DNA from 3 places in the Streptomyces sp. NPDC056144 genome. Region 3 is predicted to be linked to each of the others. Evidence: predicted binding sites of a transcription regulator. Region 3 holds the regulator's gene; each other region holds the start of a gene.
What was found. Region 3 encodes HrcA, which represses chaperone genes, less so after heat shock. Its sites were predicted from a motif close to TTNGCACTCNGNNNNNCNGAGTGCNAA; they were not measured.
Positions count from the first base shown of each region.

Region 1: groL (chaperonin GroEL) is a predicted target of HrcA. The motif match lies at 3,520-3,546, and genes of this name have one in related genera.
Region 2: groES (co-chaperone GroES) is a predicted target of HrcA. The motif match lies at 3,161-3,187, and genes of this name have one in related genera.

Region 1 covers NZ_JBHJVF010000014.1:114,799-121,056, forward strand. Annotated here, with positions in the region: gene ACFC0Z_RS30900 (glucosyl-3-phosphoglycerate synthase) at 1-868, opposite strand, end outside; SAM riboswitch class I at 989-1,133, shown strand; gene thrC (threonine synthase) at 1,151-2,458, shown strand; gene ACFC0Z_RS30910 (MoaD/ThiS family protein) at 2,511-2,786, shown strand; gene ACFC0Z_RS30915 (cold-shock protein) at 3,187-3,390, shown strand; gene groL (chaperonin GroEL) at 3,713-5,335, shown strand; gene ACFC0Z_RS30925 (SRPBCC domain-containing protein) at 5,459-5,929, shown strand; gene ACFC0Z_RS30930 (GNAT family N-acetyltransferase) at 5,926-6,258, opposite strand, start outside.
Region 2 covers NZ_JBHJVF010000010.1:228,230-234,487, reverse strand. Annotated here, with positions in the region: gene ACFC0Z_RS27240 (hypothetical protein) at 1-167, shown strand, start outside; gene ACFC0Z_RS27235 (SAM-dependent methyltransferase) at 106-1,299, opposite strand; gene ACFC0Z_RS27230 (polysaccharide deacetylase family protein) at 1,449-2,393, shown strand; gene ACFC0Z_RS27225 (hypothetical protein) at 2,390-2,593, shown strand; gene ACFC0Z_RS27220 (DUF6234 family protein) at 2,621-3,043, opposite strand; gene groES (co-chaperone GroES) at 3,332-3,640, shown strand; gene groL (chaperonin GroEL) at 3,752-5,380, shown strand; gene ACFC0Z_RS27205 (ester cyclase) at 5,508-6,209, opposite strand.
Region 3 covers NZ_JBHJVF010000005.1:278,558-284,815, forward strand. Annotated here, with positions in the region: gene ACFC0Z_RS17910 (AMP-dependent synthetase/ligase) at 1-244, shown strand, start outside; gene hemW (radical SAM family heme chaperone HemW) at 321-1,553, shown strand; gene ACFC0Z_RS17920 (DUF3097 domain-containing protein) at 1,774-2,583, opposite strand; gene ACFC0Z_RS17925 (MBL fold metallo-hydrolase) at 2,594-3,322, opposite strand; gene hrcA (heat-inducible transcriptional repressor HrcA) at 3,472-4,491, shown strand; gene dnaJ (molecular chaperone DnaJ) at 4,492-5,628, shown strand; gene ACFC0Z_RS17940 (nitronate monooxygenase) at 5,876-6,258, shown strand, end outside.

The DNA of each region.
Region 1 (6,258 bases), on a different contig from region 3:
TCCGAGGGACGAAGCCCTTCTCGCCGCGCTCGAACTGCGTGAGGCGGGGCCGTACGAGGTGCCCGCGGGAGAGCCGCAGTTGCGCCGTCCGGTAGATCGCCGCGGCCATCCGGCCCAGCGCCTGCCCGTCCTGATGGCGGTGCTTGCGCACGCCGACGTCCACCTGTGCGAGCCCGTCCAGGCCCACCGTGTGCAGCGCGTCGACGAGGAGCCCCAGCTCCACTCCGTAACCGACCGGGAAGGGCAGGCGTTCGAGCAGCTCGCGCCGCGCCGCGTACTCGCCGCCCAGCGGCTGCACGAAGCCGGCCAGCTGCGGCCAGTGGAGGTTGAGGAGCGGGCGCGCCACCAGCTCCGTCACCCGGCCGCCCTGACCAGGGGTGTCTCCGAAGGGCCGGTCGTACATCGCCTTCACGAAGTGGACGTCCGGGTCGGTCAGGAGCGGGCCCACGATGCCCGTCACGAAGTCCGCCGAGAAGTCCCTCAGGTCCGCGTCGACGAAGCAGATCACGTCCCCGCTCGTCACCATCAGTGACCGCCAGAGCACCTCGCCCTTGCCGGGCAGTGCCGGCAGCCGGGGGAGGACCTCGTCCCGCGCCACCACCCGCGCGCCGGCCGCCGCGGCGACCTCCGCCGTACGGTCGGTGGAGCCCGAGTCGATCACCACGAGCTCGTCGACGAGGGGCACGGACGCGCTCATCAGCTCACGGCGGATCACGGCGACGATGTCGCCGACCGTGGCCTCCTCGTTCAGCGCGGGCAGCACCACGCTGACCTTCGTGTTGCGCTTGGCGGCGAGGATCCGCTCCATCGGCCGGTCGGCCACGGACCAGGACCGCCGGGCCAGCCAGCGCTCCACCTCTTCCAGCACGTGATCTCCATCTCGCGGTACGGACGGCCCGTCCGAGCGCCCAGGCCTTCGGTTACAGTCTTGAGCAACGCGGATCCCCGATGCACGTCGGGGTGCCGACCGCGTTCCACAATCGAATACCGCTCATCCAGAGGGGCAGAGGGAAACGGCCCGTTGAAGCCCCGGCAACCCTCCAGTCGGTTTGTCTCGTATCCGCGAGGCCCCCGGCTAGGGAAGGTGCCAAATCCGTCGCATGGCGAAAAATTCGTCATGCGAAAGATGAGGAGAAAGGGCCTCGCCTCCATGGCTGTACAGACTGTCGCTTCCCCCGGTACCGACAACGCCGCCGCTTCCCCCGTCGACCTCGGTCCCGCTTCCGGACTTTCCTGTCGCGAATGCGGCGAGGTCTTCGCCCTCGGCCCGATCTTCGCCTGCGAACTGTGCTTCGGACCGCTGGAAGTCGCGTACGACCTGCCCACCGGTGACCCCGAGGCGCTGCGCAAGCAGATCGAGGCCGGCCCCGCCAACATCTGGCGCTACGCCCCGCTGCTGCCCGTCCCGGCCGACGTCGCCGAGAAGCCGAACCTGAACCCCGGCTGGACCAAGCTCGTCCAGGCCGACAACCTCGCCCGCGAGATCGGCGTCGCCCCCGGCAAGCTCTTCGTCAAGGACGACTCCGGCAACCCGACCCACTCCTTCAAGGACCGGGTCGTCGCCCAGGCGCTCGAAGCCGCCCGCGCCTTCGGCTTCACCACCCTCTCCTGCTCCTCCACCGGCAACCTGGCCGGCGCCGTCGGCGCCGCCGCCGCCCGCGCCGGCTTCCGCTCCTGCGTGTTCATCCCGCACGACCTGGAGCAGGGCAAGGTCGTCATGGCCGCCGTCTACGGCGGCGACCTCGTCGGCATCGAGGGCAACTACGACGACGTCAACCGCTTCTGCTCGGAGCTCATCGGCGACCCGCTCGGCGAGGGCTGGGGCTTCGTGAACGTCAACCTGCGCCCGTACTACGGCGAGGGCTCCAAGACGCTCGCGTACGAGATCTGCGAGCAGCTCGGCTGGGTCATCCCCGACCAGCTCGTCATCCCGATCGCCTCCGGCTCGCAGCTCACGAAGATCGACAAGGGTCTCCAGGAGCTCATCAAGCTGGGCCTCGTCGAGGACAAGCCGTACAAGATCTTCGGCGCCCAGGCCGAGGGCTGCTCCCCGGTGTCGGCCGCCTTCAAGGCCGGCCACGACGTCGTCCGCCCGCAGAAGCCGAACACGATCGCCAAGTCGCTCGCGATCGGCAACCCGGCCGACGGCCCGTACGTCCTCGACATCGCCCGCCGGACGGGTGGCGCGGTGGAGGACGTGAACGACGAGCAGGTCGTCGACGCGATCAAGCTGCTCGCGCGGACCGAGGGCATCTTCGCGGAGACCGCGGGCGGCGTGACCGTCGGCGTGACCCAGAAGCTCGTCGAGGCCGGTCTCCTCGACCCGGAGCTCACGACCGTCGTCCTCAACACCGGCGACGGCCTCAAGACCCTGGACGCGGTGGCCGAGACCTCGCAGGCGACCGCCACCATCCGCCCGAGCCTGGACGCGTTCCGCGACGCGGGCCTGGCCCACTGATCCCGCGCTCCGCAAGCGTCGCTCTGCAAGCGTCTCCGAGAGGTACGAAGACATGGCCGTGAACGTCCGCATCCCCACCATCCTCCGCACCTACACGGGCGGCCAGTCCGAGGTCCAGGCCGAGGGCGCGACCCTCGCCGAGGTCATCGCGGACCTGGAGAAGAACCACGCGGGCATCGCCGCCCGCGTCCTGGACGACCAGGGCAAGCTGCGCCGCTTCGTGAACGTGTACGTGAACGACGACGACGTGCGCTTCGAGCAGGGCCTGGAGACGGCCACGCCGGCCGGCGCGGGCGTCTCGATCATCCCGGCCGTCGCCGGCGGCTGATCACTTCCGAGTCGTTCCGAGTTTCGTGAATTGCCCCTTCCGCGCCATAAAGCGGAAGGGGCAATTCTGCATGGTTGAGCGGGGTAGAGTTGGGGAAGCCCCCTCCGCTGCCCGTGCCGCCCGCATATGAGAATGCGTCCTTGCACGTCAGGAAGCAGCCAAAGTGCGTGAGCGTTGTGTACGTTCTGCGCGTTTTGCCGGGCCCGACTTGCCCCGGAAGCCCGGGGATTATCCCCAATTCCCCTTTCAGCAGTGCCCAGAATTCTCGCCCGAATGGCCTGTTGCGGAGGGCAGTTGGGCAGATACATTCAGCGGCGGTCGACGCGTTCCGGCGCAGGGTCTGACCCGGGTTCCGCGAAGTGCGGGGCCCGCGCAAGGGCCAGTAATAGGGGAGTTAGGCATGGCTCAGGGCACCGTCAAGTGGTTCAACGCGGAGAAGGGCTACGGCTTCATCGCGGTCGACGGTGGTGCGGATGTTTTCGTCCACTACAGCGCGATCCAGATGGATGGCTACCGCAGCCTCGAAGAGGGACAGCGAGTCGAGTTCGAGATCTCGCAGGGCCAGAAGGGTCCGCAGGCGGACATGGTCAAGCTCGCCGTCTGAGCGCGGCGCGATCGGCCACCGACGCAACGCCGTCGAGGGGCCCGCATCCCTGAGGGGATACGGGCCCCTCACGCGTTCCCGGAGCGGTGCACCCCTCTCCCATGAGTGCGTCCCGATCATCGAGAGTCGCTTGCACTCTCCTAGGGCGAGTGCTAATCATTGGCGTTAGCACTCGGAAGGTGAGAGTGCTACGAGGATCGGGCAGACGAGGTCGCCGTCCGGGTGGGGCAAGGAACCACGCGGAGTCGCGGAGGCCGTCCGTCGCGGGCGTCGGCGCGGTCCTGGAGCGTTATCCACCCCATGTCCGGGAGGACCACTTCACATGGCCAAGATCATCGCGTTCGACGAGGAGGCCCGGCGCGGTCTCGAGCGCGGCATGAACCAGCTCGCTGACGCCGTCAAGGTCACCCTCGGCCCCAAGGGCCGCAACGTCGTCCTCGAGAAGAAGTGGGGCGCCCCCACGATCACCAACGATGGTGTCTCCATCGCCAAGGAGATCGAGCTCGAGGACCCGTACGAGAAGATCGGCGCCGAGCTGGTCAAGGAAGTCGCCAAGAAGACGGACGACGTCGCCGGCGACGGTACGACCACCGCCACCGTTCTCGCCCAGGCGCTCGTCCGCGAGGGCCTCCGCAACGTCGCCGCGGGTGCCAACCCGATGGCCCTCAAGCGCGGCATCGAGAAGGCCGTCGAGGCCGTCTCCGGCGCCCTGCTCGAGCAGGCGAAGGATGTCGAGACCAAGGAGCAGATCGCTTCCACGGCCTCCATCTCCGCCGCCGACACCCAGATCGGCGAGCTCATCGCCGAGGCGATGGACAAGGTCGGCAAGGAAGGCGTCATCACCGTCGAGGAGTCCCAGACCTTCGGTCTGGAGCTGGAGCTCACCGAGGGTATGCGCTTCGACAAGGGCTACATCTCGGCGTACTTCGCCACCGACATGGAGCGCATGGAGTCGTCCCTCGACGACCCGTACCTCCTGATCGTCAACTCCAAGATCTCCTCCGTGAAGGACCTCCTTCCGCTCCTGGAGAAGGTCATGCAGTCGGGCAAGCCGCTGCTGATCATCGCCGAGGACGTCGAGGGCGAGGCCCTGTCGACCCTGGTCGTCAACAAGATCCGCGGCACCTTCAAGTCCGTCGCGGTCAAGGCCCCGGGCTTCGGCGACCGTCGCAAGGCCATGCTGAACGACATCGCCATCCTCACCGGCGGCACGGTCATCTCCGAGGAGGTCGGCCTCAAGCTGGAGAACGCGGGCCTCGACCTGCTGGGCCGCGCCCGCAAGGTCGTCATCACCAAGGACGAGACCACCATCGTCGACGGTGCCGGTGACAGCGAGCAGGTCGCCGGTCGCGTGAACCAGATCCGCGCCGAGATCGAGAACTCCGACTCGGACTACGACCGCGAGAAGCTCCAGGAGCGCCTCGCGAAGCTGGCCGGCGGCGTGGCCGTCATCAAGGCCGGTGCCGCGACCGAGGTCGAGCTCAAGGAGCGCAAGCACCGCATCGAGGACGCCGTTCGCAACGCGAAGGCGGCCGTCGAGGAGGGCATCGTCGCCGGCGGTGGCGTCGCCCTCGTCCAGGCCGACGGTGTGTTCGACAAGCTGGAGCTCTCGGGTGACGAGGCCACCGGTGCCGACATCGTCCGCAAGGCGCTCGACGCCCCGCTGAAGCAGATCGCCGTCAACGCCGGCCTCGAGGGCGGCGTCGTGGCGGAGAAGGTCCGCAACCTGCCCGTCGGCCACGGCCTCAACGCCGCGACCAACGAGTACGTCGACCTCATCGCCGAGGGCATCATCGACCCGGCGAAGGTCACGCGCTCCGCGCTGCAGAACGCCGCGTCGATCGCCGCGCTGTTCCTCACCACCGAGGCCGTCATCGCCGACAAGCCGGAGAAGGCGGGCGCGCCCGCCGGCGGCGGCATGCCGGGCGGTGACATGGACTTCTGATCCCCAGGGATCGGTGGTTCATCGCTGAACGCGACCGAGGGCGGCACTCCCCGTGTGGGGGTGCCGCCCTCGGGCGTTCCGTGGATCCTGGAGGGGAAGCCCCCCTCGGAAGGGATCGCTCTCATGGTCACGCTGCTGACGACACCGTCCGACCGGGAGCTGGTCATCACCAGCACCTTCGACGCCCCGCCGGGCCGCCTCTGGGAGGCGTGGACGCGCCCCGAGCAGGTACGGGAGTGGTACGGCTCCTCCGCGCTGACCACGACGGTCGTCGACGTCGACCTGCGGGTGGGCGGCGCCTGGCGCTGGGGGCAGACCGCGCCCGACGGCCAGGAGATCGTCTTCTCCGGTACGTACGAGGAGGTCGTCCCGGCCGAGCGGCTCGACTACACGGAGGTCTTCGAGCAGATGCCGGACGCCGATCCGGTCCGCGTCACCCTCACCTTCGACGCGACGCCCGACGGCGGGACCGCGCTGACCAGTACGTCGGTCTGGCCCTCGAACGAGATCAGGGACCAGGCGCTCGCGGCGGGGATGGAGGCGGGCGTGCGGGAGCAGTACGACCGGCTGGCGGCGTACCTGAAGGGGGCTTAGACCTGCGCCTCGCGCCACATCGACCACAGCTTCGGGCCGCCGCCGGGCAGGCGGAGTTCCTCGCGCACGGCGAAGCCGAAGTGCGCGTAGAAGGGGAGGTTGCTCTCCTTCGAGGACTCCAGGTAGACGGGCAGGCCGGCCGCGTCGGCCTGGGCGAGGCCGGAGCGGAGGAGTGCGGCGCCGTGGCCCTGGCCCTGGGCGGCCGGGTCGGCGCCGATGACGGCCAGGAACCAGTGCGGTTCCTCGGGGGTGTGCGCCTCGGAGGCGGCGACGGCCTGCCCGAAGAGGGGCGCGGTGTCGCCGAGGAGGGCGGTGAGCTCGGCGATGGT
Region 2 (6,258 bases), on a different contig from region 3:
GTTACGGCCTCGTCGCGTACGGGATGGGCGCCGCCCTGATCTTCTGGGTCACCGGACTCACGGGCCTGGCCAAGGCCTTCGGCCACTACCGCTTCGCCGTGCGGCTCAGCGGCCCTCGCCCGCCGGGCGGCCGATCAGCATCGTCGGGGCGCCCGCGACCCGAGTGAGCAGGACCGTCGCGGAGTTGGGGCCCTTCGGCTTCACCTTGCGGCGGATCTCCTCGGGTTCGACGGCCGAGCCGCGCTTCTTCACCGTCAGGGTGCCGACCTCGCGTTCCCGCAGGAGGGCCTTCAACTTCTTGAGGTTGAAGGGGAGTTCGTCGGTGATCTCGTAGGCGGAGGTGTACGGGGTGGGGGTGAGCTCGTCCGCCGTGATGTACGCGATCGTCTCGTCGATCAGGCCGCCGCCGAGCTCCTCGGCGACCTCGGCGACCAGGTGCGCGCGGATGACGGCGCCGTCGGGCTCGTACAGGTAGCGGCCGACCGGGCGGACCGCCGGGTCGGGGAGGCCGCGGCCGGTGATTCCGGCGCCCGAGGGCAGGAGGGTGGCGCGGCGCGCGCCCGGGTCGGTGCCGAACCAGAGCACCGCCTCCTTCACGTCCCCGCCGTCCGAGATCCACTCGGCCTCGGCCTCCTCGGGGACGGCCTCGTGCGGGATGCCGGGCGCCACCTTGAGGGCCGCGGCCTGCCGGGCCGTACGGGCCGCCTGGACGGCCCAGGAGAGCGGCGGGGAGTACGCCTCCGGGTCGAAGATCCGGCCGCGGCCGCCGCGCCGGGCCGGGTCGACGAAGACCGCGTCGTACGGCTCCGTGTCGATCTCGGTGACGTCGGCCTCGCGGACCTCGATCAGGTCGGCGAGTCCGAGCGCCTCGGCGTTCGCGCGGGCCACGACGGCGGTCAGCGGGTCGCGGTCGACGGCGAGGACGGAGATTCCGGCGCGGGCGAGCGCGAGGGCGTCGCCGCCGATGCCCGAGCACAGGTCGGCGACGCTGCGGACGCCGAGCGCCTTGAGGCGGGCCGCGCGGTAGGTGCCGACGGAGGCGCGGGTCGACTGCTCGACGCCGTTGGGCGTGAAGTACATCCGGTACGCGTCCTCGGCGCCGAACTTCGCCACCGCGCGCTGCCGCAGCCGGGCCTGCCCGACCGCCGCCGTGACGAGCTCCGCCGGGTGGTCGCGGCGCAGCCGGGAGACGACCGCGAGCTCCTGGGAGGGCTCGTAGTCGCGCAGGGCGGCGAGGAGCGTCTGCCCCTCGGGCGTGAGTAGGGCGGTGAAGGCGGCGAGGTCGGTCACCCGTCCCATTGTGGTGCCTGCCGCGGGTCCGGGGCGCTGTGGGCCGCCCGGGGGACGAAGGTGACGGATTGGCGGTGTCGTGTCACGCAGAGCCACGAACGCTGACAGGATGCGGCGCCATACGGCTAGTACGACTAGTACGACAAGAGGAAGAATCCATGGTGAAGAGCGCGCGTCTTTTCCGGCGGACCCTCGGGGCCGCTCTCGTCGTCGCGGCACTCACGTCCGCCGCCACCGCCTGCTCCGAAGAGGCCGCCGAGCGCGGGCACGGGGCGCCGGCCCCCGCGCCGGGCCAGCAGGGGCGGCAGGGGCAGGGCCAGGGGCAGGCGGCCGGCTCGGGCGGCGCCCTGAACGCGTACGTCGAGAAGGTCAAGCGACAGCGGGCGGCGCGCGTGCTCGCCGCGAAGAAGTGGGGGCTCGCCAAGGCGCCCCTTGAGGCCCCGGCCCCGCCGAAGACCAAGCCGCGGATCACCACGCGCAAGGGCTTCGAGACGGACGGGGAGGGGCTGCCGCCGGTCTTCACCACCGTCCCGACCAAGCAGAAGGTCGTCTTCCTGACCATCGACGACGGCGCGGAGAAGGACCCCGAGCTGCTGCGGATGATGAAGGACCTGCGCATCCCGTACAGCGCCTTCCTCAGCGACTACGTCGTCAAGGACGACTACCCGTACTTCGCCAAGATGCAGAAGTCGCTGCCGGAAGGGGTCGCCCTCCACAACCACACGCTCAACCACCGCTACCTGCCGGCGCTCTCGTACACGCAGCAGAAGCGCGAGATCTGCGGCATGCAGGACGTCATCCAGAAACGATTCGGCAAGCGGCCCCCGCTCTTCCGCCCGCCCTACGGCAACTACAACGAGGACACCCTGCGCGCCGCGAAGACCTGCGGCGTCAAGGCGGTCCCGCTGTGGGCCGCCGAGGCCTTCCCCGACCACATGGAGTGGCGCGAGTGGGACCGGGACCTGCACCCCGGGGACATCGTCCTCACGCACTTCCGCGGCGAGGAGGACTGGAAGGGCTCGATGTCCGACATGGTCCGGCGGGTGATGAACGTGATCACGGCGAAGGGGTACGCGGTCGCGAAGCTGGAGGACTACGTATGAGCCGGCGGCGCGGTACGTGCGCCCTGATCGCCGCGACCCTGCTGCTCTGCCTCACCGGCTGCGCCTCCGCCGTCGACCCGCTGGAGCGCCTCGGCCGCAAGGCCGTGGAACAGACCCGCGAGGGGGAGCGCCGCGCGGGCGTGGAGCACGTACGCGCGGGCGTGGAGCACGTACGGGCGGAGGGGCTTCCCCTGGGCTGAAGGCTTCCCGGGAGGGCGAGGCGGGGCTCACCCTCCCGGGCACTCGCACGGCCCGCCCCCGCTGGTGCACACGCAGCGCTGCTCCGCCGGGGCCGGGGCCGACGGCGGGGCGGGGTGCGAGCGCGTCCACTCCTCCGTCCCCACCGCGACCGTCGCCACGGCGAGGAGTCCGGCCGCCAGGAACTGTGCTCCGGCACTCCAGGGCCAGCCGCCGCGCCGCAGCGCGAACGCGAGCAGCAGCAGGCCCGCCGTCATCGTGACGAAGAGCAGCACGGGGATCCAGTCCATCGGTGGCGGCCAGGTGTCCACCCGTTCGTGGACCGACGTCCAGGCGCGCAGCCCGAGCATGAAGAGGGTGATCAGGGCGAGGACGCCGTCGAGCAGGAGGAGCGCCAGGGCGAACAGGACGTCGTGGGCCGTGCGTACCCGGGGGCGGGGTGTGGTCGCCATGCCCGCACCCTCGTACGGAACCGCCGGCTCCGCGAGCACGTTGTCCTCACGGGACGGCAACAGCGCCGTGACGGCGGCTGGGATGACGGGTGCGACGACGCGCTCGACGGTCGGGAATTGGCACTCCGCTTGACCGAGTGCTAATCGCGGCCATAGTCTCGGCTCTGGCACTCCCCACTGGAGAGTGCCAACACAGCGACGGGCAGGTCCGGCACCCGCGACGACGGATCCACCTGGTCGCCACCTCAGACAGTTAACCCCGTAATCTCCGAAGGGGGAGGTCGGATCGTGACGACCACCAGCTCCAAGGTTGCCATCAAGCCGCTCGAGGACCGCATTGTGGTCCAGCCGCTCGACGCCGAGCAGACCACCGCCTCTGGCCTGGTCATTCCGGACACCGCCAAGGAGAAGCCCCAGGAGGGCGTCGTCCTGGCCGTGGGCCCGGGCCGCTTCGAGAACGGCGAGCGCCTGCCGCTCGACGTCAAGACCGGCGACATCGTGCTGTACAGCAAGTACGGCGGCACCGAGGTGAAGTACAACGGCGAGGAGTACCTCGTCCTCTCGGCTCGCGACGTGCTCGCGATCGTCGAGAAGTAATTCACCGAAGTATCTGCAACCAGATGCTTTGAGCTGCGCCCCTTGACCCCGCACCGGGCGTCCGGGGGCGCAGTTCGTTCCACCTGATTCCGAGAGGGCTGAACCGCTCCCATGGCGAAGATCCTGAAGTTCGACGAGGACGCCCGTCGCGCCCTTGAGCGCGGCGTCAACAAGCTTGCCGACACGGTGAAGGTGACGATCGGCCCCAAGGGCCGCAACGTCGTCATCGACAAGAAGTTCGGCGCCCCCACCATCACCAACGACGGTGTCACGATCGCCCGCGAGGTCGAGATCGACGACCCGTACGAGAACCTCGGTGCCCAGCTCGTGAAGGAGGTGGCGACCAAGACCAACGACATCGCGGGTGACGGCACCACCACCGCCACCGTGCTCGCCCAGGCCCTGGTCCGCGAGGGTCTGCGCAACGTCGCCGCCGGCGCCTCCCCGGCCGCCCTGAAGAAGGGCATCGACGCCGCCGTCAAGGCAGTCTCCGACGAGCTGCTCGCCACCGCGCGCCCGATCGAGGACAAGTCCGACATCGCCGCCGTCGCCGCGCTCTCCGCGCAGGACCAGCAGGTCGGCGAGCTCATCGCCGAGGCGATGGACAAGGTCGGCAAGGACGGTGTCATCACCGTCGAGGAGTCCAACACCTTCGGCCTGGAGCTCGACTTCACCGAGGGCATGGCCTTCGACAAGGGCTACCTGTCCCCGTACATGGTCACCGACCAGGAGCGTATGGAGGCCGTCCTCGACGACCCGTACATCCTGATCAACCAGGGCAAGATCTCCTCGATCCAGGACCTGCTCCCCATCCTCGAGAAGGTCATCCAGGCCGGTGGCAGCAAGCCGCTCCTGATCATCGCCGAGGACGTCGAGGGCGAGGCGCTCTCCACCCTCGTCGTCAACAAGATCCGTGGCACCTTCAACGCCGTGGCCGTCAAGGCCCCCGGCTTCGGTGACCGCCGCAAGGCGATGCTCGGCGACATGGCCACCCTCACCGGTGCCACCGTCATCGCCGAGGAGGTCGGCCTCAAGCTCGACCAGGCCGGTCTGGACGTGCTGGGCACCGCCCGCCGCGTGACCATCTCCAAGGACGCCACCACCATCGTCGACGGTGGCGGCAACGCCGAGGACATCGCCGGTCGCGTCGGCCAGATCAAGGCCGAGATCGAGTCCACGGACTCCGACTGGGACCGCGAGAAGCTCCAGGAGCGCCTCGCGAAGCTCGCCGGCGGCGTCTGCGTGATCAAGGTCGGCGCCGCGACCGAGGTCGAGCTCAAGGAGAAGAAGCACCGTCTGGAGGACGCCATCTCCGCGACCCGCGCCGCGGTCGAGGAAGGCATCGTCTCCGGTGGTGGCTCCGCGCTCGTCCACGCCGTCAAGGTCCTCGAGGGCAACCTCGACAAGACCGGCGACGAGGCCACGGGTGTCGCGGTCGTCCGCCGCGCCGCCGTCGAGCCGCTGCGCTGGATCGCCGAGAACGCCGGCCTCGAGGGCTACGTCATCACCTCGAAGGTGTCGGAGCTCGACAAGGGCCAGGGCTTCAACGCCGCGACCGGCGAGTACGGCGACCTGGTCAAGGCCGGCGTCATCGACCCGGTGAAGGTGACGCGCTCCGCCCTGGAGAACGCCGCCTCGATCGCCTCCCTGCTCCTCACCACCGAGACCCTCGTGGTGGAGAAGAAGGAGGAGGAGCCGGCGGACGCGGGTCACTCCCACGGCCACGGCCACTCCCACTGAGGCTCGTAGCGTCTGATCGCTCGTAGCGACCGCTCGCTTGTGGCGACTGCTCGCTCGTAGCCGATCGCCGAGGCCCGGTGCTCCCGTCGCGGGAGCACCGGGCCTCAGTGCTGTCCGGTCGCCGGGCTCACGCCTCGACCGCGCCGAGCTGGCCCATCAGGCCGAGCAGGTCGTACTGCCACCAGCCCTCGACGATCTTCCCGTCGTCCCGGAACCGGTGGATCACCGTGCCGGTCATGGAGACCTTCTGCCCGGTGGGCTGGAGCCCCATGAAGTCGCCGACGTGCGTGCCGTTCCACGTCCAGCGCGTGCAGACCCGGTCCCCGTCGGCGAGCTGGTCCTCGACCGTGAAGGCGAAGTCGAACGCCCCGCGCCACATCTCCGCCTCGCGGCGCAGCGCGTCCATGCCGTGGGCGTCCTGCGGGTTGGTGGGGTCGTGGTCGTGGTACCCCTCGGCGAACACCTCGTCCAGCGGCGGGAGCTCCTCGTCGGTGGTCGCGATCAGGTCGAAGAAGCGGCGGACGTTGGCCTTGTAGAGCGCCTCGTCCCGGACGACGTCCAGGTCGGTGAAGGTCGGCATCTCGTCGCAGAGGGCGACCATCTCCCGGAAGATCCGGTCGGTCTCGGGCAGTTGCGAGTTCCGCATGGCCACGTCGTACGAGGGGAACTCCACGATCTCCACGACGTGCGACGCGTCCGACCGGTCCTTCCCGACGATGCTGTGGATCGCGGTCCGCTTGCCCTCGGTCCGTTCGACCCACTGGTCCATGAGCCGGTTGAGGTCGTCGACCCGACTGGTCTTGCAGTCGATGATCTGTACGAATGTCATGGCGCCGCCTCCCGACCCAGACCCCCAGGTAGGACCCTTCCAGTCTAGG
Region 3 (6,258 bases):
CGGGAAGCCGTACGCCGAGGTCGTCGCCGCGCCGCAGACCCAGAAGCTCATCCAGGGGTACGTGGACCGGCTCAACGAGGGCCTCCAGCGCTGGCAGACGATCAAGAAGTTCCGGCTCCTTCCCCGCGACCTCGACATCGAGCACGGCGAGCTCACGCCCTCGCTGAAGCTGAAGCGGCCGGTCGTGGAGCGGGAGTACAAGGCGCTCATCGAGGAGATGTACGAGGGCTCTCGCGAGGCCTGACCTGCGATGTAGTGGGTTGGCGGGAGTTATCCACAGGGTTGCTCCGTCGCCTCGGGCGGTACGGGACAATGGGCTCATGCCTTCCGTACTGCCCGATGGTGAGCCCATGCCCGAGACCGGGGCGCTGCCCGCGCACGCCCTGGAAGGGGCGGCCGAGCGGCCCCTCGGGTTCTATCTGCACGTGCCGTACTGCGCCACGCGGTGCGGCTACTGCGACTTCAACACGTACACCGCCAGCGAGCTGCGCGGTGCCGGCGGCGTGCTCGCCTCCCGCGACAACTACGCCGGGCAGGTCACCGAGGAGATACGGCTCGCCCGTAAGGTCCTCGGCGACGACCCCCGTCCCGTGCGGACCGTCTTCGTCGGCGGCGGGACGCCGACGCTGCTCGCCGCCGGGGACCTCGTCCGGATGCTGGGGGCGATCCGGGACGAGTTCGGGCTCGCGGACGACGCCGAGGTCACGACGGAGGCCAATCCGGAATCCGTGAACCCGGAGTACCTGGCGGAGCTGCGGGAAGGCGGGTTCAACCGCATCTCCTTCGGCATGCAGAGCGCCAAGCAGCACGTCCTGAAGATCCTCGACCGGACCCATACCCCCGGGCGGCCCGAGGCGTGCGTCGCCGAGGCGCGGGCGGCGGGGTTCGAGCACGTCAACCTCGACCTGATCTACGGCACGCCGGGGGAGACCGACGACGACTGGCGTGCGTCGCTCGACGCGGCGATCGGGGCCGGGCCCGACCACGTCAGCGCGTACGCGCTGATCGTCGAGGAAGGGACGCAGCTCGCTCGGCGGATCCGGCGCGGCGAGGTGCCGATGACCGACGACGACGTGCACGCGGACCGTTACCTGATCGCCGACGCGGCTTTCGAGGAGGCCGGGTTCTCCTGGTACGAGGTGTCCAACTGGGCCACCTCCGAGGCCGGCCGCTGCCTGCACAACGAGCTGTACTGGCGCGGCGCGGACTGGTGGGGGGCCGGGCCGGGCGCCCACTCGCACGTGGGGGGCGTGCGGTGGTGGAACGTGAAGCATCCGGGCGCGTACGCGGCGGCGCTCGGGGCGGGGAAGTCGCCCGGGGCCGGGCGGGAGCTCCTCTCCGAGGAGGACCGGCGGGTCGAGCGGATCCTGCTGGAGCTGCGGCTTCGGGAGGGCGTCGAGCTGTCGATCCTCAAGCCGGCGGGGCGGGCGGCTTCCCGGAAGGCCATGGAGGATGGGCTCCTTGAGCCCGAGGCTTACGAGGCGGGGCGGGCGATCCTTACCCTGCGGGGTCGGCTGCTTGCGGACGCGGTGGTGCGGGACCTGGTGGACTGAGGGCGGAGCCGCTTTCCGGGCGGTTCCTGTGGGCGTGGCCCTACCCGGGGCGCCGCGCCTCGGGTGCGGGTCCGGGCGCGGAAGCCTAGGCCCGGCACGGTGCGCCGTCCCGTGTGCCCACCCGTCCCGCCCTGCGGGACGATTGCCCACACGGGGGCCCGTCCCGTGTGCCCACCGGTCCCGCCTTGCGGGACGATTGCCTACACGGGGGAGGCGGCTCTTACGGCGCCGTCACGAAATCGATCAGTTCTTCCACTCGGCCCAGGAGTTCCGGTTCCAGGTCCTTGTAGGAGGTCACGCGGTTCAGGATCGCCTGCCAGACCGCGCCCGTGTTGTCGTGGGGCCAGCCCAGGGCCTGGCAGACGCCCGTCTTCCAGTCCTGGCCGCGGGGGACCCTCGGCCAGGCCCTGATGCCCACCGAGGACGGTTTCACGGCCTCCCAGATGTCGATGTACGGGTGGCCGACGACCAGGACGTCCTCGCCGGTCACCCGCGCGGCGATCCTCGACTCCTTCGAACCCGGGACCAGGTGGTCCACCAGGACGCCCAGCCGGGCGTCCGGGGCCGGGGCGAAGTCGGCGACGATGGCGGGGAGGTCGTCGACGCCTTCGAGGTACTCGACGACCACGCCCTCGATGCGCAGGTCGTCGCCCCACACCCGTTCGACGAGTTCCGCGTCGTGGCGGCCCTCCACGTAGATCCTGCCCGCCCGCGCCACGCGGGCCCGGGCACCCGGGACCGCGAGCGAGCCCGAGGCCGTGCGGGTGGGGCGGGCGGAGGACGACGGCGCGACGGGACGGATCAGGGTCACCACCCGCCCCTCCAGGAGGAAGCCGCGCGGGGCCAGGGGGAAGACCCGGTGCTTGCCGAAGCGGTCCTCCAGCGTCACCGTGCCCGCCTCGCAGCGGATCACCGCACCGCAGAAGCCCGTCGACACCTCCTCCACGACCAGGTCGTGGTCCGCCGGGATCTCCGGGACGGGGGCCGACTTCTTCCACGGGGGCGTCAGGTCCGGGTTGTAGCTGCGCATTTGGGGGACGTTATGACACCGCGAAGCGCCGTGCCAGCTCCTCGCGCTGTGTCCGGACGAACGTGGCGTCCACCACCGCCCCGTGGCCGGGGACGTACGCCGCGTCCTCGCCGCCCAGGGAGAGGAGCCGGTCCAGCGCGTCGGGCCAGCGGGACGGGATCGCGTCCGGGCCCGCCTGCGGCTCGCCCGACTCCTCCACCAGGTCGCCGCAGAAGACCACCTCGCGGGAGCCGGGGACGCACAGGGCCAGGTCGTGGCCCGTGTGGCCGGGTCCCACGTTCGCCAGGAGGACCTGGCGGCCGCCCAGGTCGAGCGTCCACTCGCCCGACACGAGGTGGCGCGGGGCGACCAGGACGTCCGCGGCCGCCTCCGCCTCCGCCGCGTCCAGCCCCTGCTTCACGGCGTCCGCGCGCATCTCCTCCCGGCCCCGGGCGGAGCCCAGGAGCTCGTCCGAGCCGACCGCGCCGAAGACCTCCGCCCCCGCGAAGACCGCCGTGCCGAGCACGTGGTCGAAGTGGGGGTGGCTGAGTGCGATGTGCGTCACCTTGCGGCCGCCCGTGAGCTCTGCCACCTGCGCCCGCAGTTCGGCGCCCTCGGCGAGCGAGGACCCCGTGTCGTACAGCAGGATCCCCCGTGCGCCCAGGACGAGCCCCACCGTCGCGTCCCAGCCCGGCAGTCGGCGCCTGCCCACTCCGTCGGCGAGCCGCTCCCATCCGTACGCTTCCCAATCCGTCTCCATGGGGCGACGCTAACGGGTGCGCCGCCTCCTCCTTGCCAGGAGCGTTGCCCGCCGCCGTACACTGGCCGGGGGATTGCTGGCACTCAGACAGGGCGAGTGCCAAAAGCGGAGCAACCGGATCGACTGACCGACAGCTGGAGGTGCGCACGATGCTCAGCGAACGCAGGCTGGAGGTGTTGCGCGCCATCGTCCAGGACTACGTCGGCACCGAGGAACCCGTCGGCTCGAAGGCGCTCACCGAGCGCCACAAGCTCGGCGTGTCGCCCGCCACCGTCCGCAACGACATGGCCGTGCTGGAGGAGGAGGGGTACATCGCCCAGCCTCACACGAGTGCGGGGCGCATCCCGACCGACAAGGGCTACCGGCTCTTCGTCGACCGGCTCGCCGGCGTCAAGCCCCTGTCGACGCCCGAGCGGCGGGCCATCCACAACTTCCTCGACGGGGCCGTCGACCTCGACGACGTCGTCGGCCGCACGGTCCGGCTGCTCGCGCAGCTGACCCGTCAGGTCGCCGTCGTCCAGTACCCCTCGCTCACCCGCTCGACCGTCCGGCACGTGGAGCTGCTCTCGCTGGCCCCGGCCCGCCTGATGCTCGTGCTCATCACGGACACCGGCCGGGTCGAGCAGCGGGTCGTCGACTGCCCCGCGCCCTTCGGCGAGACCTCCCTCGCCGACCTGCGGGCCCGGCTCAACAGCCGGGTCGTCGGCCGCCGGTTCGCCGACGTGCCGCAGCTGGTGCAGGACCTCCCCGAGTCCTTCGAGGAGATCGAGGACCGCGCCACGGTCTCGACCGTGCTCGCGACCCTCCTCGAAACGCTCGTGGAGGAGCACGAGGAGCGGCTGATGATCGGCGGAACCGCCAATCTCACCCGCTTCGGACACGACTTCCCCCTGATGATCAGGCCCGTCCTGGAGGCCCTCGAGGAGCAGGTCGTGCTCCTCAAGCTGCTGGGCGAGGCCAAGGAATCGGGCATGACCGTACGGATCGGGCACGAGAACGCCCACGAGGGGCTCAGCTCCACCTCGGTCGTCTCGGTCGGCTACGGTTCGGGCGGCGAAGCAGTCGCCAAACTCGGCGTGGTCGGACCGACCCGCATGGACTACCCCGGAACGATGGGAGCGGTACGCGCAGTGGCACGTTACGTCGGACAGATCCTGGCGGAGTCGTAAGTGGCCACGGACTACTACGCCGTGCTCGGCGTGCGCCGCGACGCTTCCCAGGACGAGATCAAGAAGGCCTTCCGGAGGCTCGCGCGCGAGCTGCACCCGGACGTCAACCCTGATCCGAAGACGCAGGAGCGCTTCAAGGAGATCAACGCCGCCTACGAGGTCCTCTCGGACCCGCAGAAGAAGCAGGTCTACGACCTCGGCGGCGACCCCCTCTCGGCCTCCGGCGGCGGTGGCGCGGGCGGCTTCGGAGCCGGTGGCTTCGGCAACTTCTCCGACATCATGGACGCCTTCTTCGGCCAGTCCTCGCAGCGCGGACCGCGCTCGCGGACCCGCCGCGGCCAGGACGCCATGATCCGCCTGGAGATCGACCTCAACGAGGCGACCTTCGGCACCACCAAGGACATCCAGGTCGACACGGCCGTCGTCTGTACCACCTGTTCGGGTGAGGGCGCCGCTCCCGGCACCTCCGCGCAGACCTGTGACATGTGCCGCGGCCGCGGCGAGGTCTCCCAGGTCACGCGGTCCTTCCTCGGCCAGGTCATGACCTCCCGGCCCTGCCCGCAGTGCCAGGGCTTCGGCACCGTCGTCCCGACCCCGTGCCCCGAGTGCGCGGGCGACGGCCGGGTCCGTTCCCGCCGCACCCTCACCGTGAAGATCCCGGCCGGTGTCGACAACGGCACCCGGATCCAGCTCGCGGGCGAGGGCGAGGTCGGCCCCGGCGGCGGCCCCGCCGGCGACCTGTACGTGGAGATCCAGGAGACCCCGCACGAGACGTTCCAGCGGCGCGGCGACGACCTGCACTGCACGGTGACGATCCCGATGACGGCGGGCGCGCTCGGCACGAAGGTGCCGCTGCAGACGCTCGACGGCCTGGAGGAGATCGACATCCGTCCGGGCACGCAGTCCGGCCAGTCGGTCCCGCTGCACGGCCGGGGCGTCACGCACCTGCGCGGCAACGGGCGCGGTGACCTGATCGTGCACGTCGAGGTCCAGACGCCCGGCAAGCTCGACGCCGAGCAGGAGCGGCTCCTGCGCGAACTCGCCAAGCTGCGCGGCGAGGAACGGCCCACGGGCCAGTTCCAGCCGGGGCAGCAGGGGCTGTTCTCGCGACTGAAGGACGCCTTCAACGGGCGGTAGGCGCTCGGCTGGGGGTCCGGGGGTCGTCCCCCGGGTAGGCACAGTCAGCCGGGGCAGCAGGGGCTGTTCTCGCGACTGAAGGACGCCTTCAACGGGCGGTAGGCCCCTGAAGGCCGCCTTCGGCGGGCGATAGGTCCGGGTTGCGGGTTGTGCGTGTGAGAAGGGGCGGTATCCAGTGGATACCGCCCTTTCGCGTGACCTGACGTACCGATTCGGCCCGGAAGCAGGGGCATGACACGATGCCCATATGTCCACCACCGCACTGAACGATCTCTCTCGGTTTCCGATCGTGCAGGCCCCCATGGCGGGTGGCGGTTCCTGTCCCGAGCTCGTCGGAGCCGTCTGCGAGGCCGGTGCGCTCGGCTTCCTGGCCGGTGGGTACAAGACCGCCGGAGGCCTCTACCAGGAGATCAAGCAGGTGCGCGGGCTGACCGCGCGCCCCTTCGGCGTCAACGTCTTCGTCCCGCCGAGCGGCGGCCGGACCGACGGCCCCGCCGCCGTGGAGGTCTACCGCCACCAGCTCGCCGGCGAGGCCGCCTGGTACGACACGCCGCTCGGCGACCTCGACGACTGCGGCACCGACGCGTACGACGCCAAGCTGGCCATCCTCCTCGACGACCCCGTCCGGGT